Regions from separate parts of the Pseudoalteromonas sp. GutCa3 genome, predicted to be linked through region 2. Evidence: riboswitches for the same ligand, from Rfam matches in the RefSeq annotation. Region 2 holds a riboswitch; the other holds the start of a gene.

Region 1 (14,470 bases), on a different contig from region 2:
ACACACATAGTTTAAATGTGTATTATTTAAACGTCCTATATTTTAGTTTAGATGGTTTGCCTTAACGGCCAATTAATTGTGTTCAACTTCAATCCAATCTTTTTCATCTACCCAGTTTTGTGCACCGTCTTTTACCGAGCGAATAGGCACAATGTAGTCACAACTTATTTGTGGTTTAACTGAGGCAAATATAGGCACAAAACCAAAGCTTAGTGCGGTTTCTATAATTGCTTTTTGATTTTGTGGGTCAATGTCGGCCGCTTCATCTATGTAAATAGGTATACGGTATAGGTTTTGTTCCTGGTCACTTAATAAGTAGCGAATAAACAACATGCCACACAATAACTTAATCGTAATACGTGTGCCGTTTGAACCCGCCGAATCTATTTTTTCAAAGTGCTCTGTTTCACCTGCGCGGTTAACCACTTCAAATCGAATATCAAATAAATCGGTAAGTGTTAAGCCCGCTTTATCTGAGGCGAGTTTAATTAAGTGATCTTTCGCTTCGTTTACCGCACTTTCGCTGTACGGTTCTTGGCTAAGTAAATCAAGCGTGTCACCTTGCTCAAACTGATGCGACGTGCTGATAATGGTATCTATACTATCAACCAGCATTTTGCGCGGTATTACGTTAATTTTAAACGCTTGCAGATTTGAAATACGGTGCTGGCTTATGCCTTTATTAAAGCTGTTCATTTCGCGGCGAAGTCGGTCTAAATCTTCTCGCAAGCCTTTAATAGTTGCGGCCACTTCGGTAAGCGCAACGCGTGCTTGGCGTTCAACAGCGTCGCGTTCGTTATCAATATTATGAAAGGCGCTTATTAGCTTTTGGTACTTAGTATATTCGTCGTTTTCGTTGTCGAATTTAGTTATACCTGCGTTATATACATGCAAATAGGTGTTGCGCACGTTTATGTCAAAATTACGCAGCTCTTGGCAGTCTTTATTAAAGTGATGAACAAGATCGCTTAAGTTATCAAAGTCGACCGTAATATCAATCATGTACGGGGTCACTTTACCGCTGTATAAATCAAGCGTATGGTCAATTCGCTCGCTTTTAACTTGGCGTAAGCGCTCAGTTTGGCGATTAATTTGCTCTTGTTTAGATTTAATTAACGAGCGACGATCGGCAATTGAGCCACTATTTTTTTGAATATCTTGCAGGTAGTCGTCAACTTGTTCGCGCTCAGCTAATAACTGCTCTTTTAGCATGGCTTGCGCTTCAACAGACTGCTGCATTACATCAAACTGCTCTAAGCGTTTTAGGGCGCTCTCTGCGCTCATAAGCTCATCGTATAACGCGTCTTTTTCTTTTTGCTTGTCGGCAACGTTTGCAGCAACATCGCGTTGTTGCTTAAATTCTTTAAGTGAATGCTCAAGTGCACTGAGCTGAGCGGTTAATTGCTCTTTGTTTTCGCCGCTTTGCATTTGCACTGGCGAGAGTTTTTTAAGCTTAATGCTCGCACCTGGCAGAGTTAGTACACCGCCTTTAACGTTTTCACTTAATAGCGATAAAAACTCACCAAATGCGTCTTCGTCATCAATGGTTATATCGCCATTGGTGGTGGTCGCAAACGAGAGAATATCTGGGTTTAAAATGCGCGATATTTCTTCTACTTCTTTTAACGAGAGGTCTTCGCGCATACGGGTAAACAAATTAAACTCAAGGTTTTTAAGTTGCAGCTTTAAGCTCTTAATTTGTTTTTGTGTTTCGCTAATGCGGTAGTCAAGCGTATGTAGGCTTTGCCCTTGTGCGCTGGTTATAGAGTGCGAAAGCGACTCGTAATCTTGCTTTAACTGAGTCAGGCTGGTTTTAAGCGTGGCTTTATTTACCAGTTCAAATTCACTTTTAAGCGCATCGTAATCTAAAAACCACTGCTCAATTTGAGTTTGTCTGCGCTCTATATCGCGCGATTGCTGTACGTATAGGCTTTGCTTTTGCTCAAACTCGTGTTTTTCGTGCTCTATATCTTCAAGCGCGATGGCAAGCTCAGAGAGTTGCGATTCTTGATAAGTATCAAAATCAATCAGTGCTTGGTCAATTTTAGGGGCGTACGCCGCCAATTTACCTTTAAGCACGGTTTGGTTTTCAAGCATTGATTCAAGCGCGGCTATTGGCTCTTGCATTGACTCAAGGGCTTTTAATTCGCGTTTTGAGCGATTTACTTTATCAAACGAGCGACGCCATACTTCATAAAAGTCGACCTTAGAGTTCGACATATGGCGTTCAAACACGCGTAGCATAAAGCGTTTTACGTCGCTTGCGCCTAATTTGTGTAAGTTAAGAATACGTCTAAATATTTCTTTATAAATAGAAGAGTCTTGTACATTATTTAGCGGGATCATTTTTAGGTTAATGTCGCCGTCAAAAGGCGTTGCGCCGCCAGTCAACAGCGCGTTTAACTCTTGTGCTTTTAACTCAATAGGGTTGTAGTTAAGCGATTTTAAATGGTTGAACAGCTTGGTAAATTTAATAATAGTTTTACCTTGCGTATACTGCTCTAAATCAAGCTTACCTTGATAACAAAAGTACTGATGCGCGTAACCGGCAATTTTACCAAGTCCTGCAACTCCAATTACTACCGAGCCATGAGGCAAGTTAGCTTCTAGTAAAATGTAGGACTGATCGGATGAAAAATAAAACTTACGGGTTTCATCTAAATCGTGTCCGTCCCATTCTGTTAAGCGCAAATCGTTAATAAGCGGAAACTGCAGGGCGTTAATAACCGAGCTTTTACCGGTGTTATTGGGCGCGCAAATAGAGCTGCTTTTATCAAGCGGGATCACACATTTTGCATAGCCTGCGGTGTTAAGTAGGGCGAGTTTGCTTAGTCCGTATAGATTTTTCATTCCTCGTCCTCTGTAATGTAGGTTTCTTCGTTTACTTCCATGAGTGCATCTATGTAGCGGTGAATTGGCGCTTGTAGCATAAAGCCGCCTTCTACTTCACGGGCTAAACCTAAGCGCACCATGCGCAGGTAAACGTCTTTACGCAAATCCGATCCCGAAAATATCTCAAGCTGATCAAACAAATGTTTGTTAATTTGCACCAGCGTTTGCATAAGCTCTAAATCGTTTACGTCGTCAAACAATGCGCGCATTGGATCTTTACCCGTATTGGCGTAGTGCTCAATTAAAATGTAAATGGTGAGTGCGATAGCGCGAGATATTTTGCCCATATTGGGTGTGCTTTCGTCGCTACCAAAGTAATAAAAGCCACGGCTGTCGCGTTTTAAATCGTTACCTAGGGCGGTAAATAGGGCGGTGTAGTCTTCTATGTGTTGGTCAAGCTCTTGCCACATTACGTTGTCTTGCTCGCAAATGTGATAACCCGCTACTAATTTTTTATTAATGGCTTGTAGATGGGTTAGCTCGTCTAAGTTTATGTGTGTCATGGTTTATTTACCTGCCTTTGAATCTGGCTGAGGCTCTGAATTAAATGGATATAAAGAAAAGTGCTGACCGGCAATTTTTACGCGGGCTTTTTCATCGCTTTGAATTATTTTAATATCGCTGTCGCTGACTAATTTTTGATACAAAAATAGCATTTCGTCGGCATCGAGATCTGGATAGCTTTCGTCTAAAAATTGCAGCAAGGGCTGCGGCTTTTTGCGTTTTTTATTAAAGCGCTTAGCAAAGCTGGTTTTAACATCGTTGTAGTCAGGAATATTAGGCGTAACAAATGCAGGCACGTCTTGCTGGTCAGGCAATTGGTATTCTTCGTGTTCAAATTCAACCAAGCTTGCCATGTAAGCCACAATATGGCGTTGCTGACCAAGCGAATATCGCTGCGCGTCGCTTACAAAATGTGGTTGCACAGCACTTAGCATATTGTCTACGCCATTTTTACGTACAAGCCCAAGTACTTTGGCTGCTTGGCGAGTAATTAAGTTATTACGACGTAGCTCTTCACGTAGTGGCATAAGCATATCGGCACTTTTACGTAAGCTTTCTCGGCCCATTAAATGCATTTCGAGTATACGGGTACGTAATTGCTCCAGCATACGTTTGTCGTTATACGCTTTACCTGAGCGCTCAATGTGCAGTATTTGCTTACTTATTTGCTCTTCAATGAGGGTAAAACATGCATGAAACTCACCACGAATATCAACCATTTCAAGCATTGGCTCTATGTATTCGTCAAAGGCTTCTATTACTGCTTTATAACGTTTTTGCAGCGATTGCACTGCATTATTTGATTTGGCTTGTTCAACAATATTTAAAATAGCGTTTTCGTTGTGCGTATAGAGCTTCATTATTTTACGCACCCGATCATCCATAATGCGGCTGTAGCGGCGTAAGTCGTCAAAGTCTTCTATTTCGCCAGCGTTATCTAGGCGGTTACCTAAGCGAGCTAGGTCCTCTACTAATACGCTAATTTCTTGCGCTAAACCTAAATGCTCTTCTTGCAGTAAAAAAGTAGCAAAATCAGCAATAGCACGATTTATTTCAAGCTGAGAGGATTTAGCCAGCGGAATTAAAATATCTTGGTTTAACAAACGATTTGTTTCTTTATAAATGCGTTCGTTTGACCACGTAGGCTGCTTTTGCTTAATCGCGTTTTGTACGTCTTTTAGGCTAAAGTCAGCCATTTTAAAACGTTTAAATAATAGCTCTAATACACCCCAATGTTCGGTTATGGTGTTTAGCAGCTTTTTAGCTGGGATCATAAGGGGTTACAACATCCTAGTATTTTATTATTGAGTTCTTTTAGAAGACTCATTATTACGTATTTTTAATTAACCTTGTCTGTATATAGTATTCGTTTTTAAGACCATTTAATAATAGTTTTTGCATAGAGGCAGTGCTAAAATTCGCGCCGAAAATAGGCACATGAAATGGAATGTTATTTGTGTGTTCTTTAAAACTATATCAAAGGTTGTTTAACTACCATGGTTTCCTCGATTATTCTAACCCTGATAGCGATTGCATTTTTACTGATCGTTATAGAAGATATAATCCATGTAAATAAAGCTAAAACCACGCTGTTTTTTGGTACGCTTTGCTGGATTCTTCTTTTTATATACCCTCTACACGGGCAAAGCCCCGATACGATTCAACATCTTTTAAATGAAAATATTTTAGAAATTGCCTCATTATGGCTATTTTTAATGGCTGCAATGACCTTTGTAGCGTATTTAAATTCAAAGGGGTTTATAGAAAATATTGTGCACCGTGTTATGCCAAAAAGTATTAGCGAAAAAAAGCTCATGTTTTTGGTGGGTGGTTTTGCGTTTTTGTTTTCGTCGATTTCAGATAACGTAACAGCGACGCTTATATCGCTTGCGGTTGTTATGTCGTTAAAACTTGAACCTAAAAAGCTCGTTAAATACGCCACGCTTATTGTGTTTGGGGTTAACTCAGGTGGGGTATCGCTAATAACAGGTGACGTAACCACACTAATGATATTTTTAGATGGCAAAGTAACCATAGCTCATTTATTACTACTTATAGCGCCAGCACTTGCAAGCGTTATGCTGCTAGCCGCGTTACTGTCTATAGGTATGAAAGGGCGTGTTGAGTTTGCTAGTGCAGGTAAAACCCGCATTGAAAAAACCGACATAACCATTGCTGTTATATTTTTATCTACCGTAGTGAGCACACTTACGCTGAGTGTAATTTACAGCGTACCGCCTCTATTAACCTTTTTGTTTGGCTTGTCAGTGATGTTTTTAGTGGCGCAATTTTTAATGCGCAAAAAAGACATAAACAAAGACATAATCGATTTTGTTCGCGATATAGAATACGACACATTATTGTTTTTTGTAGGCGTACTTTTACTTGTAGGCGCACTTAAAGAAATTGGTATGTTGAGTAAATTTACCGACCTATACACGGTAATGGCACCAGAATACGCAAACTACTTAATGGGCATATTATCAGCAGGGGTCGATAACGTACCGCTTACCGCTGCATTATTAAAAGCTAATATAGTAATGAGCCAACAACATTGGTTGTCGTTTACGTATGCAACGGGTGTGGGCGGTTCAATGCTTATTATTGGTTCGGCTGCGGGCATTATTGCCATGAGTAAAGTTAAAGCGCTTACCTTTATGAGCTACTTGCGTTTATCGCTGCATTTATTAATTTGTTACACGGTTGGATATGCGGGCTCGTATTACATGGGCAGTTTTATTTAACTCATAAATTATTAAATGCTTGACAGCTAGACGTCTAAACGATAACTTTCAAAGCCCCGCTACTTAGTGGGGTTTTGTTTTATTAGCCACTGGTTAATAAAGCATTCAGAAGAGGTGCGATACTTAGGTACTTAATGTTAGGCGACGAAAGCCGATGATCATTAAGGAGGGAAGTACTCGCCGAGGAAAATAATGGTACGTCATCATTGTTTTTCGGTTTATGGGGCTGAATCCTCAAAACTGTCACCAATATAGGTGGAGAGCTTCTGGCAGTGGACTTATCTTCAAGCATTCCTTTGCCAAGTTCTTCTTGTTTTATTGCGGTTTGGATACCGCGAAAGGAGACTAAATGACTACCCAATCAGTGCCACAAACAGTATCAGGCGCAAAATCAGATTACATCGTTGCCAAATTTGGTGGAACAAGTGTTGCAAATTTTGAAGCGATGAGTCGCTGTAGCGAAATTATTGTTGCAGATAAAAGCGTACGTATTGTTGCCGTGAGCGCTAGTGCCGGCGTAACTAACCACTTAGTTGCACTGTGCAAACCAAGTATTACCTCAAGTGAGCGCCAAGAACACATAAACGGTGTGCTTGCTATTCAACAAACTATTTTAGATGAGTTATCGCTAGATGCCGATTTAGCGGTTGGCTTTAACGAAACCCTAAAAGCATTTCAAACATTGGCTCAAGAGTCACTAACAACCGATCAGCAACACGACGAGCTACTTAGCTTTGGTGAGCGTTTGTCGTCGTATTTGTTTGCACAAGTGCTGCGTTTACAAGGTTTAAACGCCGATCGCTTTGATGTGCGCAAGGTGCTTAAAACCGACAGCCAATTTGGTAAAGCAACGCCTAATGTTGCAGCCACAGCGCAAGCCGCTAAAGAACATTTAATCCCGTTATTAGACGCTCAAGTCATTGTGACTCAGGGGTTTATTGGCAGTGACGAATACGGCCAAACCACAACGCTTGGACGAGGTGGTTCAGACTATAGCGCTGCATTACTAGCTGAAGCAATCAATGCTAAAAGCGTGCATATTTGGACCGACGTAGTGGGCATTTTTAGCACCGACCCGCGTTTGTGCTCAAAAGCGACGCCTATTGCACGTTTAAGTTTTGACGAAGCCGCCGAAATGGCAACCTTTGGCGCAAAAGTATTGCACCCAGCGACTATTTTACCAGCGAGCCGTAGCCACATTAATGTGTTTGTAGGTTCTAGCCGAGAGCCTGAGCGTGGCGGTACATGGATTGAGCGCGAAAAATCGCAGCAACCAGGTATACGCGCAGTAACACAACGTAAAAACCAAATTTTGCTTACGCTTAAAAGCCCAGAAATGCTACTAGCAAGCGGCTTTTTAGTACGCGTATTTACACTATTAAGTGAATACAATATATCGGTAGATCTGGTAACCACATCAGAAATCAGCGTAGCTATAACCCTTGATAACGCGCAAAACGCATCGCGCCCAGAGCTTGATCAAGAATGCCTAGATAAGCTTGCAGAGTTTTGCCATGTTTCGGTAGAAAACAACCTAACACTGGTAGCACTTATTGGCTCTGAGATTCAATTACGCCAACACGAAATGAACTTAATGAGTGTACTAAAAGACTTTAACATTCGATTAATTTGTCACGGTGCTAGTAAGCACAACTTGTGCTTTTTAGTAGAGCAAACTGAGTCAGATAACGTAGTGCAGTCTATTCATAGCCGTTTATTAGAAAACGATTTTGCTGCGTAAGTAATCGTTATTCAGGAAAAGCACCTAGTAAAGTTACCTAGTAAAACTACCTAGTAAAGTTACCTAGTAAAGTTACTTAACAAAGTCGGTTAATAAAAAGCATCGCCAGTCGGTGCTTTTTTTATGCACCACACTCACATCAAAACAAACATTGTTGTCACTGCTATCAGCTACAGTAATGCTATTACTGCAAGCGCTAAGCTTTGCACTATGTAATTCGTCAAACACATTGGGGCTAAGTAATTTTGCAATAGGGCGGCTGGTGGCTTTAGCAAGTGACTCTTTTAATGTCCAAATTCTAAAAAACGTATCTGCTTGGGCTTGGGTATTAGTGGGCTCAGTGATAAGTGTAATTTCATCATTATGATAAAAATGCTTAGCGAGCTTTTCAAACGGGCGCTTTAGGCTTACTTTTTCAATATCAAAACCAAACTCACTTTTATCAAAATTTAGCGCGACCCCAACTAAACCATGCGAATGCGAAATACAGGTATTTATAACATCATCACCCACGTGTATTTGCAGTTTTGAGCTTGCTTCGTCAAATTCTGTACTCATTTTATTAAGGGCTACGTGCGCATGTTGCGGCTGCGCTACTTTAATAAGGTGTTTTAGCAATAACCGCGTAGCTAAATATTCTTGCTTAGCTTGCACTCTTTTACGGCGGTTTATAATGTTTAACTCAAATGGGCTTAAGCAATCGGGCAAATTAAAGTCACTAAGCTCAAGTGTTTTAGCATTAAATAATATAATACTGTTACTCGCAAAAGACAAATTTGCCAATTGAGTTGAAGTAATACTCAAGGCGTTTTTAAAATAGTGTTCAGTCATAAAAGCCCTAAAGCAAAAGAAGTCGCTGATATTGTGAGCGGTTAACGCCACTAATAAAGGCTGGGTACAATTTTATTACTCAGCTGGCATGAAATATGGTTTAATTCACAATAATCAAAATAATAACAGATTTGTAGATGTATGGCACAAGTGCGTGATGGGTTTCAAAGCCGACTTGGTTTTGTTTTAGCCGCTGCTGGCGCAGCAGTGGGTTTAGGTAATATTTGGGGTTTTCCTACGCAAGCGGCCAACCATGGTGGCGGTGCATTTTTACTGGTTTACTTTATTGTTATATTTTTACTTGCGCTTCCTGCGCTGTATACCGAACTATATTTAGGTCACAAAGCACAAGCTAACCCTGTAAAAGCATTGGGCGATGCATGGCAAAACACTAACCGTAAGGTTGGTGCTGCGGCAGGTTATATAGGCCTTGCGGGCGCAGTTGTTATGCTAAGTTTTTACTCAATAGTAGCAGGGTGGATGCTCTCGTACGCTATTGAACCTATAACAACCTTTTTTGGGTTTACAGGCGCAAGCGAGTTTTTACATAGCGACTCAGTGCTGCGTAATTTTGTATTTACGCCGCTTATGCTTATTTTAACTGCCAGTATTATTTTAAAGGGTGTTAAATCGGGAATCGAAACCTGGTCGCGCCGTTTAATGCCACTGTTACTTGTGCTGCTTGTTGGTTTAATTGCCTACATTGCAACACTCGATGGCGCAAGTGAAGGCTTTGCTGCGTATTTAATTCCTGATTTTAGCCAAATACTCGACCCTAATTTAATTATTGCTGCAATGGGGCAAGCGTTCTTTTCGCTCTCTTTAGGTGTGGGCTGTATGATGATTTACGGCTCGTATTTACAGCCAGATGCTAATTTACCAAAGCTCACCGCAGGTGTTGCACTACTGGATACAGGCGTTGCTTTTTTAGCGGGGTTACTTATTATTCCTGCTATTTATGTGGCGCAGCACAACGGTGTTGAAGTATTTAGTGGTGGTAAACTGATTGGCGAAGGGCAGCTTATTTTTGCTATTTTACCTGAGCTATTTAGCACCATGGGCGAAATTGGCTTATTAGTTGGTTTATTGTTTTTTGTATTAATGTCTATCGCATCGGTTACGTCAACAATATCGACCACCGAAATTCCGGTAGCGTTTTTAGTCGAAAATCACAACGTTAGCCGCACCAAAGCAACATGGGCAGTAAGCGCCGTTGTACTTGTGTGTGCAAGCGCAATTATACTAAATTTTGATTGGTTATTTGGCTTAGTTATTATGTTATTTACCCAATACCAATTACCGCTTATGGGCTTGTTTTACTTTATTACGGTAGGTTGGATGTGGCAGCGTGGTAATAAATTACATCAAGCAACAACCGGCGTACATTACTGGTTTGCTCAGTATATTCGTTTTGTTTGCCCAATATTAATGACCTTGGTATTTGCAAACGTTGCCTTTGGTTAATTTTATCTAAGCCCTAAAATAAACTAATAAAGCGAAGTGAGTTTAAAACGCACTTCGCTTTTTTTGTGCCTATTATTTAGGTAAAGCTAAGGTATTTATAAAACCTCATTAGTTAGAGGTTTACCTTCATTTACTTCAAGCGCGTTAAGTAGGGTTGTGTTTGCTATCTCGGTGAGTGCCTCTTGGGTAAAAAAGCCCTGATGGCCTGTTACTAAAACATTTTTAAAGCTCACTAAGCGCGAAAATATATCGTCTTGATTTATTTCGTCGCTGTGATTTTTAAAAAACAGCTCCGACTCTTGCTCGTAAACGTCGAGCCCCAAGTAGCCTAATTTTTTAGTTTTAAGTGCGTTTATACACGCTTTGCTGTTAAGCAGTGCACCGCGAGAGGTGTTAATAAGCATTACACCGGTTTTCATTTTACTAAATGCCTCGTCATCTATTAAATGATGAGTTTGCTCCGTTAAAGGGCAATGCAAAGAAATCACATCGCTTTGGCTAAGTAAGGTGTCTATATCGGTAATTGTATAATTGCCAGGTTGTGCGTAGGGGTCGCACACTAATACTTTAGCGCCAAAGCCATTTAAAATGTTACACAGCGCAAGGCCAATTTTACCGCAACCTACAATACCCACGGTTTTGTTGTGCAAGTTAAAACCTAGCAATCCGTTTAAATCAAAGTTGTCTTCGCGTACGCGGTTATACGCTTTATGGGTTTTACGGCTAAGCGTTAGCATAAGCGCTATACAGTGCTCAGCTACGGCTTCTGGGCTGTAAGCCGGTACGCGTAATACTTTAATTTTATGTGCTTTTGCTGCAGGTAAATCAACGTTATTAAATCCTGCACAACGCAGCAAAATAGTTTTTATACCTTGGCTTGCTAATTGTTCAATAACAGCAGCATTTACGGTGTCGTTAACAAATACGCATATGGCATCAAACCCGCTTGCTAGAATAGCCGTTTGTTCGCTCAAGGCTTGCTCAAAATACGTTATTTTTATATCACGGTGATCGCGTGTACTTTGTTCAAAAAAAGGCAGTTCGTACTTTTGAGTACTAAAAAAAGCAATGTTCATGGTAATAGCCTCGACGCTTAAGGAGTATTATTTATTACTAATACAATAAACTACTTTATAAACCTGTGCTTTAGTAAAACGCATTTTATTGATTTAAATTAAGCCTTAAGCGGAGCCTTACTTGGGATAAACAAAGGTATTTTTGACGATACTTTTTTACCACCTTTAGCAGCGTTTAACTTTGCGGCTTGCAGTAGGTTGCTTTCTATTACTTGTATAAGTGTTTCGGGCTTAGTTCGCGGTGCATAACGCGCAACAAGTTGCCCTTGTGAGTTAATTAAAAACTTAGTGAAATTCCACTTAATAGCACGATTTTGCGAAATACCCCGCGTATGCGATTTTAAATAATTAAACAACGGATGTGTTTCTGGCCCGTTTACCATTACCTTACCAAATACCTCAAACGAGATATTAAATTGATCTTGGTAAAAGTCTTTAATGGCTAAATTATCAAGCGGCTCATTTTGGCCAAACTGGTTACACGGAAACGCAAGTACAGTAAAACCATTGCTTTTGTATTGCTGATAGAGCTTTTCGAGCGCATTTAATTGCACCGAAAAATTACACTTACTCGCTGTATTAACAATAAGGACGGTTTTGCCCTGTAATTGGCTAAGAGAAAAATTTTCACTGTTATAAAGTGGTGCATTAAATTGATAAATACTGTCCATAGGTTACCTACTTACCTTTCCCGCTAAGGAAATTTTATAAAGACTTTCATTCGCTTTTTTATCGACCGGTTGACATAATCGAGGTCTAGTTTCTAAGTTATCAGTTAAATAGGTCATTTTTATGTCAATGAAAGTCGCATTTATAGGTTTAGGCGTAATGGGTTACCCAATGGCGGGGCATTTAGCAAAAGCAGGGCACAGCGTATGCGTTTATAACCGCACACAAGCTAAAGCACAAACGTGGACTGCAGAACATTCAGGAAGCTTTGCACCAACCCCGCGCGAAGCTGCCAATAATGCCGACATCGTATTTATGTGTGTTGGTAATGATGACGATTTACGCTCAGTTGTGTATGGCGACGACGGCGTGTTAGCGGGCATGTTACCGCACACTATTTTGGTAGATCACACCACAACCTCAGCTGAAGTAGCACGTGAAGTGGCTGCAAAAGCGGCTCTGCAAAATATCGACTTTATTGATGCGCCTGTATCGGGCGGACAAGCTGGCGCCGAAAACGGCGTATTAACGGTTATGGCGGGTGGCAGCGAAGCCGTATTTGCTAAAGTGCAGCCAGTTATGGCGGCGTTTAGTCGTTTTAGCCAATTACTAGGCGGCGTTGGCTCGGGACAACTTTGTAAAATGGTTAATCAAATTTGTATTGCTGGCGCAGTGCAAGGGTTAGCCGAAGGCTTACATTTTGCCAAGCAAGCTGGGCTTGACGGTGAAAAAGTTATAGAAACCATTTCGAAAGGCGCAGCCGGTTCGTGGCAAATGGAAAACCGCTACAAAACAATGTGGGCGGGTGAATATGAGTTTGGTTTTGCCGTAGATTGGATGCGTAAAGATTTAGGCATTGCACTCGATGAAGCTAAAAACAACGGCGCTACTTTACCAATGACCGCAACGGTCGATCAATACTACGCCGACGTACAAGCACTCGGCGGCGGCAGATACGACACCTCAAGCTTACTAGCACGCATTGAAGCGCTGCATAAAAAATAACGTTTACGTTGAGTATGTCGATGTAGACGGCAAGCTTGCTTGCGTGACGAGCAAAGCCCGTAAAGTGATTTATTCACAAAGAGGTTATGAGGCGCTGCGCTTTTAGAGGAAGTAATAGATCTAAAAAATTATTGTTTTTATGTCTTCTCATTTACTCCTCATTCGCTTCTCTTTGTGAAATAAATTTTGCTTTGTTTGTAGTGGTACAGATATTAATAAACAATAACGCGACGCTTTATTGCTAAAGCGTCGCGTTTTTAATGCGTTATACAAACAAAATTACATGCTTTGAGCGTAGTTATATAGCGCCTTTAAAATTGTAAGATTTTTTTCGCTGTCGTCATGCTCATGCGCTAGGTTCTCAAGGGTGATCATAAAATCTTGCGCGTTAATCGATGGTTGATCTTCCCCGTGCATTAACTTGTTTTGGCAATACTGGCGCCATTGGTCAAGCTCTTGCTGGTTTAGCGTTTCAGGCCAGTTACGGGCGCGGTATCTAAACAACAAGGTATTAAACTTTTTATCTTCAAAGTCTAACTTCAACCCAGCTAACTCATCTGGTTTTGCATCACGAATAATCGCAAATTTAGCTTTATCAGCATGGCTTGTAAACCCATCGTAAAGTAAGTAGTCAACGTTAGTGGTTGCGCTGTAATCGCCTTGCTCGTTAAACACTTCGGTTACTTTATCGCGAAGGTCGGTATTGGCTTTTAAAATAGCTAAATTAGCTAAGCACTGCTCGCGGTCAATCCCAAGGCGGGCGGCGTTTTCAGGCAATAATGTTTTAGCTGGGGCTAAAATAGGGCACTTGTTTAAATGCACTAGTTTTAAGCCAACAGGTAAATCGTCCTCGGCTAAATCTACACGTTTGGTGTATAAACGTTTGCGTAACTCTTCTACGTTTAAATCAATGAGTACTTGCGGGTTTTGGGTTAAATCAAAACAAATAACCGCGTTTTTATTAACCGGATGAAAGCTCATTGGTGCAACCCAGCTTGTACAGCCTTGTGTTGCAGGTATGCGCGACGTGGTATGCACCAGCGGCGTCATGTTAAATACATCAACCAATTCAGCAAGGGCTTTTTTGCCACGCAGCCCAAAAAAGAAGTTATACAGCTTTGGTTGCTTTTCTTTTATTAGCTTAGCCAGTGCAATAGTGGCGGTTACGTCGCTTAGTGCATCGTGCGCTGCAGCGTGTTCAATACCATTGGCTACCGTTAAATGCTCTAACTTAAAGCTTGGGCTACCGTCTTCTTTTAGCGGCCATTCAATGCCTTCAGGGCGCAGCGCATAACAAGCACGCACTAAATCAATAATATCCCAGCGGCTATTGTTATTTTTGTATTCACGCTCGTATGGGTCGTAAAAGTTACGGTAAAAGCTATAACGACTTACTTCGTCATCAAACCGAATACTGTTATAACCGGCAACACAGGTGTTTGGCACGCTAAATTCGGCATGAATTTTTGCTATAAACTCAGCTTCAACTAAGCCTTTTTTCATCGCCACTTGTGGTGTAATACCCGTAATTAAACAGGCCTCAG
Region 2 (16,738 bases):
TAAACTCAAAGTAACCCATGTATTTATATATGTCTGGGTTGTCGTCGCCATTGGCTTCTAAAATATCTTCTTTTTCGTCCTCAGCTATTCGGTACCAAGGTTTAAAGCTAAAAACAAAGCCTCTGTTTTCCCAGATAAAGTCTGCATAAATACGGTTCCACGAACGTGAGTTTGGTTGGCTTCGACCATTTGACTGATGCGAAATACCTAAAGCAATTGCCATTTCGTCGCCCCATAATACGTTTTCTGGGTCGAGGTAATTTATCCAAAATATCTCTGGTTCGTAGTTAGTCTCACGAAATGGAGAAGAAATTTCTGAGTTATAAAGCTGCCAATATGATTGCAGTGTAAAGCCAAAAAATATGGCTTGGTCTTTATCCGAAAAATCATCGTAAAGAGGTACTTTTATCGATAGCTGGTATTTTGCTTCTAAGTTGTCGAGCGGTTCACCGTCGTTGTCGTCGGTTAGTGCGTCAAAGCCATCAAATGGGCGATCGTTTGGGTGTGATACGTACGAAAGCGGTAAAATATAGTTACGCTTATGTGGCGTAATTACATTTCTATTTTTTTTACCTACTTCTTCACGAGCTTGGCGTTTATCAAGCGCGGTAAGTTGTTTGTCTTCTTCAAGAGCTGAACACTTTTTACGAAGATCGTCTAATGTTTGTTTACCATCTCCGCCAATTACCTCATTTAAAATACACTGCTTTACAAGTTCGATGTCGTTGTCTTGCTCATTTGTAGCAACTTCTTCTTGTGCGAAGGTAGCTGTACTTATTAAGGCAGAAAGTGTGATCCAGTGGCGCCAGCTCATTGTAATTCCTTGTGGGTTCGGGTTGTGTTGTATGCGTTAATTTAATTATAACGTCTTTTTACATATGTAACGGTGAACTTTTACTGAATTTGTATTTATAACAAGGACATTACGTATACAAAGTAAATATAGATCAGAAAAAAAGCGGCCTAGGCCGCTTTTTTAATGCACATTAACTATGTGCTCTCACGCAATGAGAAGGGTGAGCTAAAGCTCAAATATGTTAGTAAAAAACTTATAAAGTTCGGTGCCTTGGTTAACACTCGCCGAGGCAAAGTGCAAAATGGCAATTGCATCGCAATCGAGAGTAAGTGTTTGCAGTGGTTGCTCGCTTAAGTAGCGCTCCATGCGTAAAATATTAGCAATAGGCTCACCGGCTTTAATGTGCCCACCAAGTGGGGCTAAGTATTCAACCATGCCGCCAATAGGGGCGTAATAAGCAAAGTAGTCATCTAAATTACATGCATAGCGAGTCATATTGGCTGGCGTATGCGGTGCGTTTTGTAATACGCCTTTGTGATTTAAGTAACTTAAAATGCTGTTAGCATCGTTTAGTGCTTCTTTTAAGTCTATTTTTTCTTGGCTGCCTAGCTCTACAGTAAATGCTTCTACAGGTATTGATAATTCACGACCTTGCTCGCTAAGTGCATCACTCAAATGCCACCATGGGCAAAAGTTAGCTTCATCCATAGCACCGTCAAAATCACTAGGAATAAGCAATACATGCTCAATATTAAAGTAACGCGCGCTGTCGGTTGCATAGGTTGGGCAGTACAAATGCTTGCTTGAAATAGGACCTGTGTGTAAATCGAGTACTATATCAGCCTGATGAGCGAGCTTTTGTAGGTTAAGTGCAATGCGTTTACCCGTATTAAGTAAATAAGCAGGGCCGTTAAGTTTGCTGTCTACTTCGTCAATAAGCGCCTGTTTGAAGTTACTTTTTAATGTAGCGTCGTCATACTGGGTATGATTTTGTGAAAACTGTGCCACTAAATTTTTATTGTAGTGATACATGCGATTCCAATTAGTGCCCGTAATCGGATCGAACCTGCCAAGGGTAAACTCGCCAGATTTTTGATTACAACCAATTGGGTTAGCATAAGGTACTAATGTAATATCGCCATTAAGGTTTAGGTGTTTTAATTGCTCAAGTAGCTGAAAAATAACTGCGTTACCTTGCACTTCAGCGCCATGCATATTGGCCTGAACATAAACACTAGGCCCTGTGCCATCGCCTTTTAAGCGATAAACAGGAATTGTAAGCGGTAAGCCGTTTGCAACTTCCCCTACTACAATGTTCTCTTGGCCGATGTGTGTTGTATTACTCATGCTTATTACCTTAAGTAGTGGCTGGCATTTTCGGCTTGGCGAACACAGGTAAGTTCACCGTTTTGCAATGTGTACTCGCCGGCGAGCTCGTGGCATAAAAAATACGGCATACTTTCGGTAAAGCCGTAAGCACCGCATTGGCTAAACACTAGCCAGTCGTGCTCATTTAAATCGCTTGGCAGGTTATGCTCACCTAAGCAATCAAGCGCTGTACAAAGCGGGCCGTATAAAGTGACCGCTTGAGTTTTAGCACTGGATTCACGCAGTAACGCAGCAGGAAAATCTTGGCTGGTAACAGCAGGGCGTAATAAGTGGTTTATACCGCCGCTTAAAATTACTTGCTGTTGATTATAGTTTTGTTTGCGCTCTATTACTGGGTTTGCGTAATGACCACATTCGCCAACGGCATAACGACCAAGTTCCATCCATAACTCTTCTACGCCCGCATCATTTTTAATTTTAGCGAGTGCAGCTATTAAGTCATCCCAATCAAGTGTTGTTTCGCTTTGTGTATAAGGAATACCTAAGCCGCCACCTAAATCGAGAATTTTAAGGCTAATATTTAAATCGCTGGCAAGTTGGCTAAGTGGTGCAATCATTTGTGACCACAATTCGCTTAGCTTTTGCGTGCTAAGCATGTTGCCCCACTGAAAAATATGTAAGCCGTCAAACTTAAGTGCAGGGTAGTCGGTTACATTGAGTGCTTGCCACTCATCACAACCCAAACCAAATGGTGTGAGGCTGTCGCCGCCCAGTGGGTTTTTTTCACCTTCAGGCCAGCGTAATTGCACTCGCAGTAATACTTGTAACTGCGTATTTTGTAGTTGCGCTTGTTGGTTTAACCAACGTACTTGATTGAGGCTTTCGGCTACGAATATACGTACTCCGCGCTCAATAAAGTGTTTAATTTGTTTAGGGCTTTTTGCAGGCCCTGTGTTGAGCACGCGCTGTGAGCTAATACCTTGTGCTAGCACTTGCTCAAGCTCACCTTTACTTGCTACGTCAAAATTAAAACCAGCGTTGTCTAAGCTTTGAATAATTTTAGACAGTGGATTTGCTTTTACCGCGTACCACAGTTTTACATCGGTTTGCGCAACTAAACGTGCAAGATGCGCGTTTAGTTGATCTAGGTCGTAAACAAAAAAAGGTGTATCAAGTTGTTGTGTAATTGTATTTACAGCGGTTTTGATAGGCGTGCTCAAAAAGCTCATTATCGTAAAACCTCTTCAAGCAATAACGATGCATCGCTTTTCTCGTCGCGGTATTTAACAATTAACGCACACGACATGCTTAAGCCTTGCTCGCGCGCCCACTCGTTTGACGCAGGGCGAGAGCCTGGTATTACAATCGCGTATTCTGGGATTGGCTCGCCTTTATCTAGTTGGCGCTCGTTTACGCAGTCGTATACCGGAATAGTCGCCGATAAACGCACGCCTGGGGCAAGTACTGCACCTTTTTTAATGACTACACCTTCAACAATAATACAGCCAGCGCCAATAAAGGCGTCGTCTTCTACAACTACTGGGCTTGCACCAATTGGCTCAAGTACACCACCAAGCTGCACTGCAGCACTTAAATGTACGTTTTTACCTACTTGTGCACACGAGCCAACTAATGCGTGGCTATCTACCATTGTGCCTTCGTCGATGTATGCACCAATGTTTACATACGCTGGTGGCATAATAATCGTGCCTTTAGCAACATAAGCACCACGGCGAACACTAGAGCCACCCGGCACCATACGTACGCCATCGTCAGTACTAAATTCTTGCGGAGCTAAGTTATGTTTATCAACAAAACCACCTGCAAACTCAGTATTAGTGCCATTTTTGAAGGCATCCAAAATGCCTTGTTTTACTTCTACGTTAGCTTGCCATTGGCCGCTTTCGTTTTGTGATGCTGCGCGTACTGCGCCCGATTCTAAATTATTTAATAGTTCTAACCAGCTCATTATAAAAACCTGTATTTAATGCCAAGATAAAATGGTGTTGTTTGCAGTTGTGATGCAATCGGTTTGAGTTAACTCAAGGTGTGTTAAAGGTGGACGAAGTTGCGGGCTGCTTAAGCGGCCTTGCAAATGCATCAATACCTTTACGGGAATAGGGTTTGCGACAGCAAATAAGCTATTAATAGCGCTTGACCACTGGGCAAATAAATTAGGGTGTTGGCCACTTAAGCTGCGTTTAACAAACTCGTGAGTTTGTGCGGGCCATGCATTTGCAGCTACCGACACTAAACCTTTTGCGCCAGCTTGAGCAAAATAAGGCATCAGCGCATCGTCGCCACTAAAAATAGCTAAATTAGGCGCAGCTTGGCGGTAAGCTTCAAACTGAGCAATGCTGCCGCTCGCTTCTTTTAACGCCCATAAATTTTTATTATTTTGTAAGTTTTGAATTGTTGCCGTTGGAATGCTAACAGCACTTCGACCCGGTACGTTATAAAGCATACACGGGTGAGCACTTGCATTAAGTAGGCTTTCAAACCAATGAGTTTGACCTATAGCGCCGGGCTTTGCATAAAGCGGTGAGCCAAGTAAAAAGCTATGAATTGGGAGTGTATTACAGTAGTTAACCCACTCAATTTGTTGCTTTAAGTTACTACCGCCCACAGCAACCATGAGTGGTACTGCTGGTTTTAGTTGGCATACGTGTTCAACAATGGCTTGTTGTTCTTTTAGCGTGAGTGCTAAACCTTCGCCCGTACTGCCAAGTAGTAAAATACCGTTATGCGCTGCTTCTTGCTCGCTAACCAGCTTAGTTAACGTGTTGTAGTCAACATCGCCGTGTTGATCAAATGGCGTTACGAGCGCGGTCCACAATGAGTAGTCGTTTAAATTGAAGTTGTTGATCATCTCTCACGAACTTATAATTTGTACCAACTTTATTAAAAACGTGATCATTTTAGCGATAACTAATTTAATGCAATTGATATTATTCGAAGAGTTAAAAAGCTTTATGGAAGGAGCCGCATTAACGTCGTTCGAACTAATAATTCGAAGAGCGAATGGGCTTAAAATAATAGGGCGCACGGCCTTAATATTTAAGACCAGAAGCTCTCCACCAAACTAATAAGCTGCTTTTTATAAGCAGCTATTGGTGACAGTCGCTAGGGTTCAACCTAGTCGCCCGAAATAAACACCTCGCAAAAGTGGTTACTTCTCGGCGTTAATTCCCCTCACGTATGCTCACTGGAGTTTGCGCTCCTAACATACGCTACCTGAATAACGCACCTCTTCTAGCCCTTTGCACCTGTTTGTAGAGTAAAACTTACAAACCTGTGCAATTTAAATAGGGTAATTACGGCGATTAAAGCATTTTAGCCATCTGGGTGTCAAGCTACTAAATACAGATTAATTCACCGAAAAGAGGGGTGGTTACGTATTGGGTGCTTTTCTCGTACACTAGACCCATAGTAGAAGTAAGGTATTAATCAGATGGAAAAATTTAGCGATATTTATAAGCGAGCGGTAGAGCGAAAAGGCTCTGAAAAAATGCTTAAGTTATTACTCGCAAAACCGCTATCTAAAAAACAACTAAGCACGTTAAGTGACGACGATTGGCTTGAGGAATTTACTCGAAAAGTATTTCAAAGTGGCTTTTATTGGTCAGTCATTAATAATAAGTGGCCAGGCTTTAGAGAGGTTTTTTGGGATTTTAGCGTTGATAAGTTATTAATGATGCCACCTGATATGCTGGAACAAAAAGCAACGGATGAGCGAATTGTTCGTAACTATAAAAAAGTAAAAACAATTACCGAAAATGCTTACATGATCCACGAAATAGCAGGGGAACATGGCAGTTTTAGTCAGTTTATCGCTAATTGGCCAACAGACGATATTATTGGTTTATGGGCGTATTTAAAAAAGCATGGTGCGCGTTTAGGCGGAAATACAGGGCCTTATGCACTGCGAGCACTTGGTAAAGATACTTTTTTACTATCACGCGATGTAGAGAATTATTTGCGTGCCCATAAAATTATAGACGGCGGCTTACAAACTAAAAAATCACTGAGTGCAGCCCAAGCCTTTTTTAACGAAATGCAAAAGCAAAGTGGCTTAAGTATGCAAGAGTTGAGCTTAATTGTGGCCTATGGCGTAGGTGACAACCGTGTTGGTATAAGTCAGCAATAATAGGAATTACCATGAAATTAGTGCCAAGATACACAGACATTACGGAAAACTTTGCGATAGAAGATTTCCCTGCAAGTGTTGCCTTTCCTCAGTTATTACTGTGGAACGAGAGCTTAGCAAAAGAGTTTAATATTAACGTTGCAGCTGATTTGCGTGCTAGCACTTTTAGCGGTAACGAAAAACAGGCGATTCCTGCAGTAGCACTTGGTTACTCTGGGCACCAATTTGGACATTTTTCACCACGTTTAGGCGATGGGCGAGCGCATTTACTGGGCGCTATTAATGATGATAAAAACCAGTTGTGGGATATTCAATTAAAAGGCTCTGGTGCTACTCCTTACTCAAGAGGGGGAGATGGGCGTTGTGCTCTTGGTCCTGCTATTCGTGAATACGTAATGAGCGAGGCAATGCATGCACTAGGCATTAAAACCACACGCTGCTTAGCGGTTGTTGGTAGTGGTGAAACGGTTTATCGTAATCCGCCACAAGCAGGCGCCATAGTGACTCGTTTAGCAACGAGCCATATTCGTGTTGGCTCGTTTCAATATTTAGCGACGCAAGGCGATGTTGAAGGACTTAAAAATTTAGCCGATTTAGCTATAGAGCGACACTACCCAGAAATAACAGATACAGGATCGCAGCGCTATTTAGCATTTTTAGGCGCTGTGATTAAAAACCAAGTTAAGCTAGTTGTGAGCTGGATGCGTGTTGGCTTTATTCACGGAGTAATGAATACCGATAATACGCTAGTAAGCGGAGAAACCATTGATTACGGCCCGTGTGCCATGATGAATAGCTTTGACTTTGATACTGTATTTAGCTCTATCGACAAACAAGGTCGGTATGCATTTGGTAATCAACCTAATATAGCTAACTGGAACTGTGCTCGTTTAGCTGAAAGTTTAATACCGCTTATCAGCGATGATGACGAACAAGCTGTTTCGTTAATGACGCCATACATTAATAGCTTTGCTGAGCAATTTAATACTGAGTTTACGGCTATGTGGGGACAAAAGCTGGGTTTAAATGAATCTTGCAATAGTAGTGGCGAGTTAATCGCAGAGTTGTTAGCACTATTAAAAGATAATCAGCTCGATTACACCAATACCTTCGATGCGCTTACTGAATCTTTAAAAGAAGAAACAGTAATACCTGAGTCGCTAATTGAATGGAGAGCTAAGTGGGTAAGCTTAACCGACGATAATAGTTATGAAATAATGAGAGCTGCAAATCCTCGTGTAATACCGCGTAATCATGTGATCGAAGAAATAATTGCACAATATAACGCTACAGGGTCTAGTGAGTTACTACAGCGCTTTATAAAAATAGCCAGTAACCCGTATTCTGACAGTGAAAAATTATCAGAATTTCAGGCTGCACCGATAAATGATAATGATTACCAAACTTTTTGTGGTACTTAATACTTAACTTTGAGTATAACTACATGATTAAAAAGAGTCATTTTTTAATCAAATATGTGCATATACCTAGGGTAATGTTAATTCTGGTGGTATTATGCGCCGAATTAAAGCCAAGCAATATTTCTTTGCATTTATAAGTGCATTTAATTTAATTGCTCTTACATTCCTTGCTAAGTACTAATTTACAACAAACTACTATATTTATTTTTCAATAAAGTTTTAATTTCGCCTATAGTAAGTGGATGTGTGTTGTGACGAGGCATAGAAAAAAGTTATAAACTTTATTTTTCGTTAAGTATTGATTAACAAAGGCTCAGTTAGTCTATATAAAACTGATTGAGCTAGTATCGATTAGCTACAATTTAAAATTGTTCAAATGGGAAGAAAACAATGAAATTAAAATCACTTACAATTGCAATCGCGTTGGCTGCAACTAGCGCATCTACATTCGCTGCTGATAAAGAAGAAGGTTTCTACATTGGCGCATTTGGCGACTATTATGACGCATCTTGGAAAAACATGCGTGCTCAAGCTGGTCTTGATGTAAATGAATCAACTGGCTGGGGTGTTGAAGCCGGTTACCGTTTCAGTGATTACTGGAGCGCACGTCTTGAATATGCAGATATGGATTTTAATGCTTTTGATAAAGTTGCTGGCAACCGCAACGGTATTGATGGCGAGCGTTACGGTATTGATGCTCTTTACCATTTAAATGGCGGTCCTTTCTACGGTCTTTTCGGTATTAAAGAAATAGACGTAGTAGATGACAATACATTCTTAAATGCAGGTGTTGGTTACCAACATTTCATTACAGATGGCTTATTTGTAAATGCTGAAACAGCTGTATACCAAGGTCTTGACCGTGGTTACACAGATGTAGGCGCTAAAATTGGTATTAACTACTTATTTGGCCAAAATTCAGCTCCTGTAGAGCCAGTTAAACCAGCTCCAGAGCCTAAGGTAATTGAAGTAGCTGTAGCTCCTACAGATAGCGACAACGACAACATTCCTGATGCAGATGATAAGTGTGCTAACACACCTATGACTGATGCAGTTGATGGCACTGGTTGTACTTTATATGAAGATAAAGAAGTGACTGTAAGCTTATTAGTGACTTTCCCTAACAATGCTTCAGCAGTATCTACTCAGTACTTAAACGATATTGAAAAAGTATCTGCATTCTTAAAAGATTACCCAGATACAACAGTACTTTTAGAAGGTCACACTTCTTCTGTAGGTAAAGCAACTTACAACAAATGGTTATCTAAAAAACGTGCTGATGCAGTAGCTAAGCAATTAGTTACTGATGGCATTGCTAAAGACCGTATTACTACAGTTGGTTTAGGTGAAGAGCGTCTTAAAAATGATGCAAACACTAAAGCTGCAAACGCAGAAAACCGTCGTGTAGAAGCGCATATCAAAACTATCAAAAACGTTAAAGTTTTACGTTAATTAAATAGTTTGTAATAAAAACCCAGCCAAGTGCTGGGTTTTTTTATGCCTGTAATAAATTAGTATTGTTTAATGGTAATGATTCTTACTTAACAAGTATTCATGAAAATAGTTTTTACTACAACCACTATTCATAGTATTTATAATCGGTATAATCAGTTGCGTAACTGGATGGATTTTCATCTATCCATAAAAGCTTTATAATTACGCGTTAGAATACTATAAGTATTGGGTAACTTATTTGCGCTTGAAGCGCTACCGGATACTTTCACGTCACCAAGAGGGCAATATTGTGCTACAAGAATATCGTAAACACGTAGAAGAACGTGCCGCGTTAGGTATCGTACCAGCGCCATTAGATGCTCAGCAAACTGCTGATCTTATTGAATTAATCAAAACTCCACCTGCAGGTGAAGAAGAATTCATTTTAGATTTGTTCATTCAGCGTATACCAGCAGGTGTTGATGATGCTGCTTATATTAAAGCGGGCTTCTTAGCAGCTGTAGCTAAAGGTGAAACTAATTCTCCACTTGTTTCTAAAGAAAAAGCGGCAGAATTATTAGGTACAATGTTGGGCGGTTACAATATCGCACCAATGATTGACCTACTTGATGACGAAACACTTGCACCAATCGTAGTTAAAGGCCTTTCAAATACATTACTTATGTTTGATGCGTTCTACGATGTAGAAGAAAAAGCAAAAGCAGGTAATACATTCGCTAAGCAAATTATTGAGTCTTGGGCAAATGCAGAATGGTTTACTAATAAGCCAGCTGTTGCTGAAAAGATCTCAGTTACTGTATTTAAAGTAACTGGCGAAACAAATACTGATGACTTGTCTCCTGCACCAGATGCATGGTCTCGTCCAGATATCCCACTTCATGCTTTAGCAATGCTAAAAATTGAACGCGATGGTATTACACCTGATAAAGCGGGCGAAGTAGGTCCAATTACTCAGATTGAAGAATTAAAAACTAAAGGTTTACCACTTGCTTACGTAGGTGATGTTGTTGGTACGGGTTCTTCTCGTAAGTCTGCAACTAACTCTGTACTTTGGTTTATGGGCGATGATATCCCATTCGTACCAAACAAGCGTGTTGGCGGTGTATGTCTAGGTAATAAAATTGCTCCAATCTTCTTCAATACAATGGAAGATTCAGGCGCATTACCAATCGAATTAAATGTTGATGAACTCAACATGGGCGAGCAAATCGACATTTATCCGTACGAAGGTGTTGTTAAGCAACATGGTACTGATAAAGTGATTTCTACTTTTGAGCTTAAATCTGATGTGATTTTAGATGAAGTTCGTGCTGGTGGTCGTATTCCACTAATTATCGGTCGTGGTTTAACTGACAAAGCGCGTACATCTCTTGGCTTAGGTGCAACTGATACATTTAAAGTACCAACAGCAACAGAAGTTTCTGATAAAGGCTTCACACTAGCGCAAAAAATGGTTGGTAAAGCATGTAACGTTGCAGGTATTCGCCCAGGTCAGTACTGTGAGCCTAAAATGACAACTGTTGGTTCGCAAGATACAACAGGTCCTATGACACGTGATGAACTTAAAGATCTAGCATGTTTAGGTTTCTCTGCAGATTTAACAATGCAGTCATTCTGTCATACATCAGCTTATCCTAAGCCTATCGATGTAAGCACTCACCATACGCTTCCTGATTTCATCATGAACCGTGGCGGTGTTTCACTTCGTCCAGGTGATGGTATTATTCACTCGTGGTTAAACCGTATGTTATTACCAGATACCGTAGGTACTGGTGGTGATTCACATACACGTTTCCCATTAGGTATTTCATTCCCAGCAGGTTCGGGTGCAGTAGCATTCGCAGCAGCAACTGGTGTTATGCCGCTTGATATGCCTGAATCTATTTTGGTTCGTTTTAAAGGCGAAATGCAACCAGGCATCACTTTACGTGACCTTGTTCATGCAATCCCTTACTACGGTATCAAACAAGGTTTATTAACAGTTGAGAAAAAAGGTAAAATTAACGAATTCTCTGGTCGCGTACTAGAAATTGAAGGCGTTGAGCACCTAACTGTTGAGCAAGCGTTTGAATTATCAGATGCATCTGCAGAGCGTTCGGCAGCAGGTTGTACTGTTAAGTTATCTAAAGAGTCTATCTCTGAATACCTAGAATCAAACATTGTTATGCTTAAGTGGATGATTTCTGAAGGTTACGGCGATGTACGTACGATTGAACGTCGTATTACTGCAATGCAAGATTGGTTAGCTAACCCAGAACTAATGGAAGCTGACGCTGATGCAGAGTACAAGCATATCGTTGAAATTGATTTAGCTGAGATTAAAGAGCCAGTTCTTTGTGCTCCAAATGACCCAGATGATGCGCGTCTTCTTTCTGATGTTGCTGGCGAGAAAATTGATGAAGTATTCATCGGTTCTTGTATGACTAACATTGGTCACTTCCGTGCTGCTGGTAAGTTGCTTGATGGCTTTAAAGGTCAACTTCCGACTCAGCTTTGGGTTGCTCCACCTACTAAGATGGACAAAGACCAACTTACAGAAGAAGGTTACTATGGTATTTTTGGTCGTGTTGGCGCACGTATCGAAACTCCAGGTTGTTCACTATGTATGGGTAACCAAGCACGTGTTGCAGATAAAGCAACGGTTGTGTCTACCTCTACACGTAACTTCCCTAACCGTTTAGGTAATGGCGCAAACGTATTCTTAGCATCATCTGAGCTTGCTGCAATTGCTGCAATCATTGGTAAATTACCAACAGTTGCTGAGTATCAAGAATATGCTGCGAAGATCAATGCAACGGCGTCAGATACATACCGTTACTTGAACTTCCACCGTATGCCTGCTTACACTAAAAAAGCAGACAACGTGATTATTCAACAAGCTGTATAATTTTTAGAGTTTGTTTAAAAACCCGCTTAGGCGGGTTTTTTATTGGCTAAAATAAATATTAGATAGTTCATGCTTCTTTTTTTATATTATTGTATTAAATCTAGTCTTAAGTTGCTTTTAAAGTAAGTAATCGCGCAAAAATTCCTATCAAAATGCATTAAAATCCTCATCAATATTCTCATTATTTTAGGCGAGATTTTATGACAGCATTAAACAACCAGAATTTACTGCAACTACGTTTTGTTAACCAAGCAAATATTGATTTGGTTAAGCCTTCTTTTGATAACCTGCCTGCAAATCCTTATGCAGATGGCGCCTTTCGTAAACGTCGTTACTCAGTAGTTAAAATGCAAAATGGTGAAATAAAGTTACAACAAACCAAAGCATTTGTTCAAGACGATTCAATTAATACTTTTCAAGGTAATGTAGAGCGTACTTACGAAAACCTAGAGCAAAGTTTACTTGAGTCAGAAGGCATGAAAAGCATTGTAAATGAGTTTCGCCAACTTACCGGTATTGATGAACAGCGTGATATTGAAATTCATCAGTTCCGTATGCTTGCAATTAACAGCGATACGCCGGCAGCGCCAGAAGGCGTGCATCAAGATGGTTTTGACCATGTATGTATATGCGGCGTTTCTCATGAAAACTTAGAAGGCGGCGAGCTACTTGTATACGAAAACAAGCAAGCTGAGCCTTGTTTTAAAATGGAAATAAAAGACGGCATGTTTGCATTAATAAACGACCGTGAAGTGTGGCACAACGCAACACCTATGAACAAAATTGATGCTAGCAAACCAGGTTACCTGGATTGTTTTGTATTAACGTCTTAAGGAATAAGCATGAACATAACGCAATTACGTGAGCAGTTTCCTGCATTAATGCAAAACGTTGATGGTAAATCGCCAATATTTTTAGACGGACCGGGTGGCTCGCAGGTACCAACATCGGTGCTTAATGCGATGACAGCTTATTTAGGTCATTATAATTCAAACTTAGGTGGCGCGTTTTTTTCAAGTGATAAAACCGTTGAATTGATGGCGAATGCGCGTCAAGCAGCCGCTGATTTACTTAATGCACCTAGCTCACAACAAATTGTGTTTGGTCCAAACATGACCAGCCTAACATTTAGCTTTAGCCGTGCTATTTCACGCGACTGGCAGGCTGGTGATGAAATAATTGTAACCAATGCCGATCATTTCTCAAATGTATCGTCGTGGCAACAAGCCGCAGAAGATAAAGGCGTAAAGGTAAATACAGCGCTTATTAACGAAGCAGATTGCAGCTTAGATATGGCGCAGTTTGAAAGCTTATTAAACAGCAACACTAAGCTTGTAGCGGTAACGTATGCGTCAAATACCACAGGTTCAATTAATAATATTAAACGTATTGTTGAGCTTGCTCACGCTGTAGGCGCACTTGTTTATGTTGATGCCGTACATTACGCACCGCACGAACTTGTAGACGTACAAGCACTTGATTGCGACTTTTTAGCCTGCTCTGCATATAAGTTTTTTGGCCCGCATTTAGGTATGGTTTACGGTAAAAAAGAACATTTAGACGGGTTTACGCCTTATAAAGTTGAGCCAGCTAAAGACGTAGCACCAGGTCGTTGGGAAACCGGCACACAAAGCTTTGAAGCCATGGCGGGTTTTATCGCGGCTGTTGATTACATTGCAGCAATTAGCGAACTTGACGATAGCCATTCACGCCGCGAAAAGTTAAGTGTGGCTTTTGCTAAAACTAAACAACACGAAATGGCGCTTAGTGAGCACTTTTTAACGCGCTTGGTAAACTACCCACGCATTAAGTTGTTTGGTATTGATGACTTTGATCGCTTAAATGAGCGTACACCTACTTTTGCTTTAATTTTTGAAGGGCTTGAGCCACGCGCCGTTTCAGAATTTTTAGGTAAGCAGCATATTTGTGTGTGGGATGGTAATTTTTACGCGCAAGGTTTGTGCAAGCAATTAGATGTGCTTGATAAAGGCGGTGTAGTGCGCATTGGTTGTATGCACTACAACACCATTGAAGAGCTAGATCAGTTGTTTAATTTATTTGATGAACTGCTCGGTTAAATAATACTGATTTTGGTGCGCTAACTCTTTGGCGCACTATATATTTGTTCTGCACGATTAAACAACACCCACGATGTTAAAATATACTTATCGTTTGATACTGGCTTATTGCCTCTATGAGTATGTGTAAAGTAGCCTGGGGCTATTACCATAGTGCCTTTTTTAGGGGCGATTTTACGGTTTTGATAGTAAAACTCCGTTTCACCGCCTTCATCAACATCGTTTAAATAAAACATAAATAACAACACGCGATGCAGTGCTTCATTATGCTGTAGCTGCGGGTAAACTTCACTATGCCAGTAAGGGTAGCCACCTTTATTTACTTCGTATTTTTGCGCTTGAATATTACCAAGTCTAAAAATTTGCTGAACTAGCAAAGGTAATTGCGGTTTACCCACTTCTTCAAAATTCTCTTGGGTTAAATCGACAACGTCACCTGTTTTTGGGTGATAGACCTTTAAGCCAAACGCCCCAATCATCATAAAAATATGTTCTTCAACATACTTAAAAACATGCTGTGCAGTCGTTTGTTGTATATGTTTTAATTGTTGTGCATATTCGGGGTGATTATTTAAGTGTAGGTCGTGACTGTCTTTTTTCTTTAAGTCGACACCGCCCGATGTTACCCCTTGTTTTACATGCGGGCTTTGCGCGAATGTGGTAATAAATTCATCGCAAAACTCATCGCTTAATGCGTTATCAACAACGCGTATAAAGTCCGTCATGGTTTACCTTTATATAATTATTATTGGATTTTTATGTTTATTGAAAAAGTGATGCCGCGCTTTAGCGAAACAGATGCACTCGGACACATTAACAATACCGTACTACCTGTATGGTTTGAAGTCGCACGTGGACCTATTTTTAAGTTTTTTACACCGGACTTAAATCCACATGATTGGAAATTGATTATCGCCAAAGTTGAAGTGTCGTTTGTGGGCGAATTATTTTATGGCCACGAAGTGACCGTAAAAACCTCTGTAGAGCATATAGGCACTAGCTCTTTTACGCTGAGACAGGAAGCATGGCAACACGATAAATGCTGCGCAATAGGTAAGGCCGTTATGGTGAGGTATGATTTTATTGCTAAATCAAAACAAGCGCTTAGCATTGACGAAAAAGCAGCGCTTAACGAGCACATTTACCAAAGCAGTTAACCTTACGAGGCTTATGTTTTACATAAGCCCATACTGAGCTGAATTATTGTAAATATATGATGGCAGCTGTAAATATTTGTCGAGAAATTTCAACGTATTTAGATTGAGTTACAGGCTTCAATTATATACTATTTATATTATATATTGTTGCGCCGTTATAACAGGAAATGTTAATTCGGTAATTTGATTGGAGAATGCGTGTGACATCTATTGCCAATAACCAACCTTTACAAGTTATTCAGCTCAGTGATGGTCAAAATTTAACAGCTGAAATTTTGCCATTTGGCGCAATAATAAAAAGCATTAAATTTAAAAAACAAGAAATGACGCTTAGCGTCGATGATCCTCAATACTATCTTGAAAACCCATTTTATCTTGGCGCTACAGTAGGTCGATACGCTAATCGCATTGCAAAGGGGCGTTTTAACTTATCTGGTACGCAGTATCAACTAGAAGCAAATAACGGCCCTAATAGCCTGCACGGCGGCGTTAAAGGCTTTAATAAAGTACTTTGGCAAGTAACCAAACAAACTGAAAGTGAAGTTGAACTTTATTATTGCTCGCCCGACGGCGAACAAGGTTTCCCCGGTGAGTTGCAGGTTTGGCAAACGATTAGCGCTAAAAACGGCGAGCTTACTCTGCACTTTAAAGCGCTAACCAATAAAGAAACGCTCGTTAACTTTACCAACCATTGCTATTTTAATCTTGATGGCAGCGAATCAATTAATGAACACCTTGTTCAAGTTAATGCCAATTACTATCTTCCTATTGATACAACTAGTATTCCACTTAATGAATCTGCATCAGTCACCGGTACCTGCTTTGACTTTACTAAGCCAGCTCAAGTTGGTGAGGCCTTAAGCGCCGTTCATCCTCAACTAGAAGCTGGAAATGGCTTTGATCACTGCTATATTTTTAATGATGACAGCAGTTTAAAGACGATGGCTACATTAACTTCGCCACACACGAACGTTAGTTTAACCCTTAAAAGTACGCAGCCAGGCATGCAGTTATACACCGCTAACTTTGTAGGTGCGCCTTTTAAAGCACGACAAGCTTTGTGTTTTGAAGCGCAAAATTGGCCAGATGCGCCAAATCGTGAAAATTTTCCAAAAGCTAATTTATTACCGGGAGAGGATTACGAACAGGTTATTATTTACTCTTTTTCTGAGTGAATACAGCATTCTAATGTTAATTTAAAGAAAATTAAAAGCAAAAATACAGTGATTAAATGCTATCCATAATTCAGGAAAAGGTTGCACTTTTTGCTGGTTTAAAGTATTTATAATATAAATAGTATTTGAAACTATATGCACTACCACAACGACACAACGACTACACACAATCAGGAGTTTTTAAAAAATGATAATTAACAATAAGTTATCGTTCAACAAGAAAACCGCGATCAGTATTGCTATCACAGGCATATTGGCAAGCGGAAACGTTGCAGCTCAAGGCGCTGAAGGCA

What was found. A riboswitch is a leader RNA that binds a small molecule or an ion and turns the genes downstream of it on or off. The one in region 2 is predicted to bind lysine.
Region 1: another riboswitch for lysine. It lies ahead of lysC (lysine-sensitive aspartokinase 3); the one in region 2 lies ahead of dapA (4-hydroxy-tetrahydrodipicolinate synthase).

What each region holds. Positions count from the first base shown of each region.
Region 1 covers NZ_PJBK01000091.1:715-15,184, forward strand. Annotated here, with positions in the region: gene CXF64_RS16920 (ATPase) at 73-2,850, opposite strand; gene CXF64_RS16925 (condensin complex protein MksE) at 2,847-3,395, opposite strand; gene CXF64_RS16930 (hypothetical protein) at 3,399-4,670, opposite strand; gene nhaD (sodium:proton antiporter NhaD) at 4,893-6,140, shown strand; lysine riboswitch at 6,242-6,414, shown strand; gene lysC (lysine-sensitive aspartokinase 3) at 6,490-7,881, shown strand; gene CXF64_RS16945 (4'-phosphopantetheinyl transferase family protein) at 7,954-8,712, opposite strand; gene CXF64_RS16950 (sodium-dependent transporter) at 8,854-10,176, shown strand; gene CXF64_RS16955 (2-hydroxyacid dehydrogenase) at 10,272-11,252, opposite strand; gene CXF64_RS16960 (glutathione peroxidase) at 11,351-11,923, opposite strand; gene CXF64_RS16965 (NAD(P)-dependent oxidoreductase) at 12,045-12,926, shown strand; gene sbcB (exodeoxyribonuclease I) at 13,206-14,470, opposite strand, start outside.
Region 2 covers NZ_PJBK01000047.1:87,068-103,805, reverse strand. Annotated here, with positions in the region: gene CXF64_RS08945 (phospholipase A) at 1-814, opposite strand, end outside; gene CXF64_RS08940 (succinylglutamate desuccinylase/aspartoacylase family protein) at 1,022-2,143, opposite strand; gene CXF64_RS08935 (PLP-dependent decarboxylase) at 2,149-3,354, opposite strand; gene CXF64_RS08930 (2,3,4,5-tetrahydropyridine-2,6-dicarboxylate N-succinyltransferase) at 3,354-4,094, opposite strand; gene dapA (4-hydroxy-tetrahydrodipicolinate synthase) at 4,110-4,994, opposite strand; lysine riboswitch at 5,185-5,385, opposite strand; gene CXF64_RS08920 (DNA-3-methyladenine glycosylase I) at 5,577-6,272, shown strand; gene CXF64_RS08915 (protein adenylyltransferase SelO) at 6,284-7,693, shown strand; gene CXF64_RS08910 (OmpA family protein) at 8,084-9,145, shown strand; gene acnB (bifunctional aconitate hydratase 2/2-methylisocitrate dehydratase) at 9,438-12,035, shown strand; gene CXF64_RS08900 (2OG-Fe dioxygenase family protein) at 12,236-12,868, shown strand; gene CXF64_RS08895 (cysteine desulfurase-like protein) at 12,878-14,113, shown strand; gene CXF64_RS08890 (2OG-Fe(II) oxygenase) at 14,134-14,838, opposite strand; gene CXF64_RS08885 (acyl-CoA thioesterase) at 14,872-15,270, shown strand; gene CXF64_RS08880 (aldose epimerase family protein) at 15,471-16,445, shown strand; gene CXF64_RS08875 (TonB-dependent receptor) at 16,633-16,738, shown strand, end outside.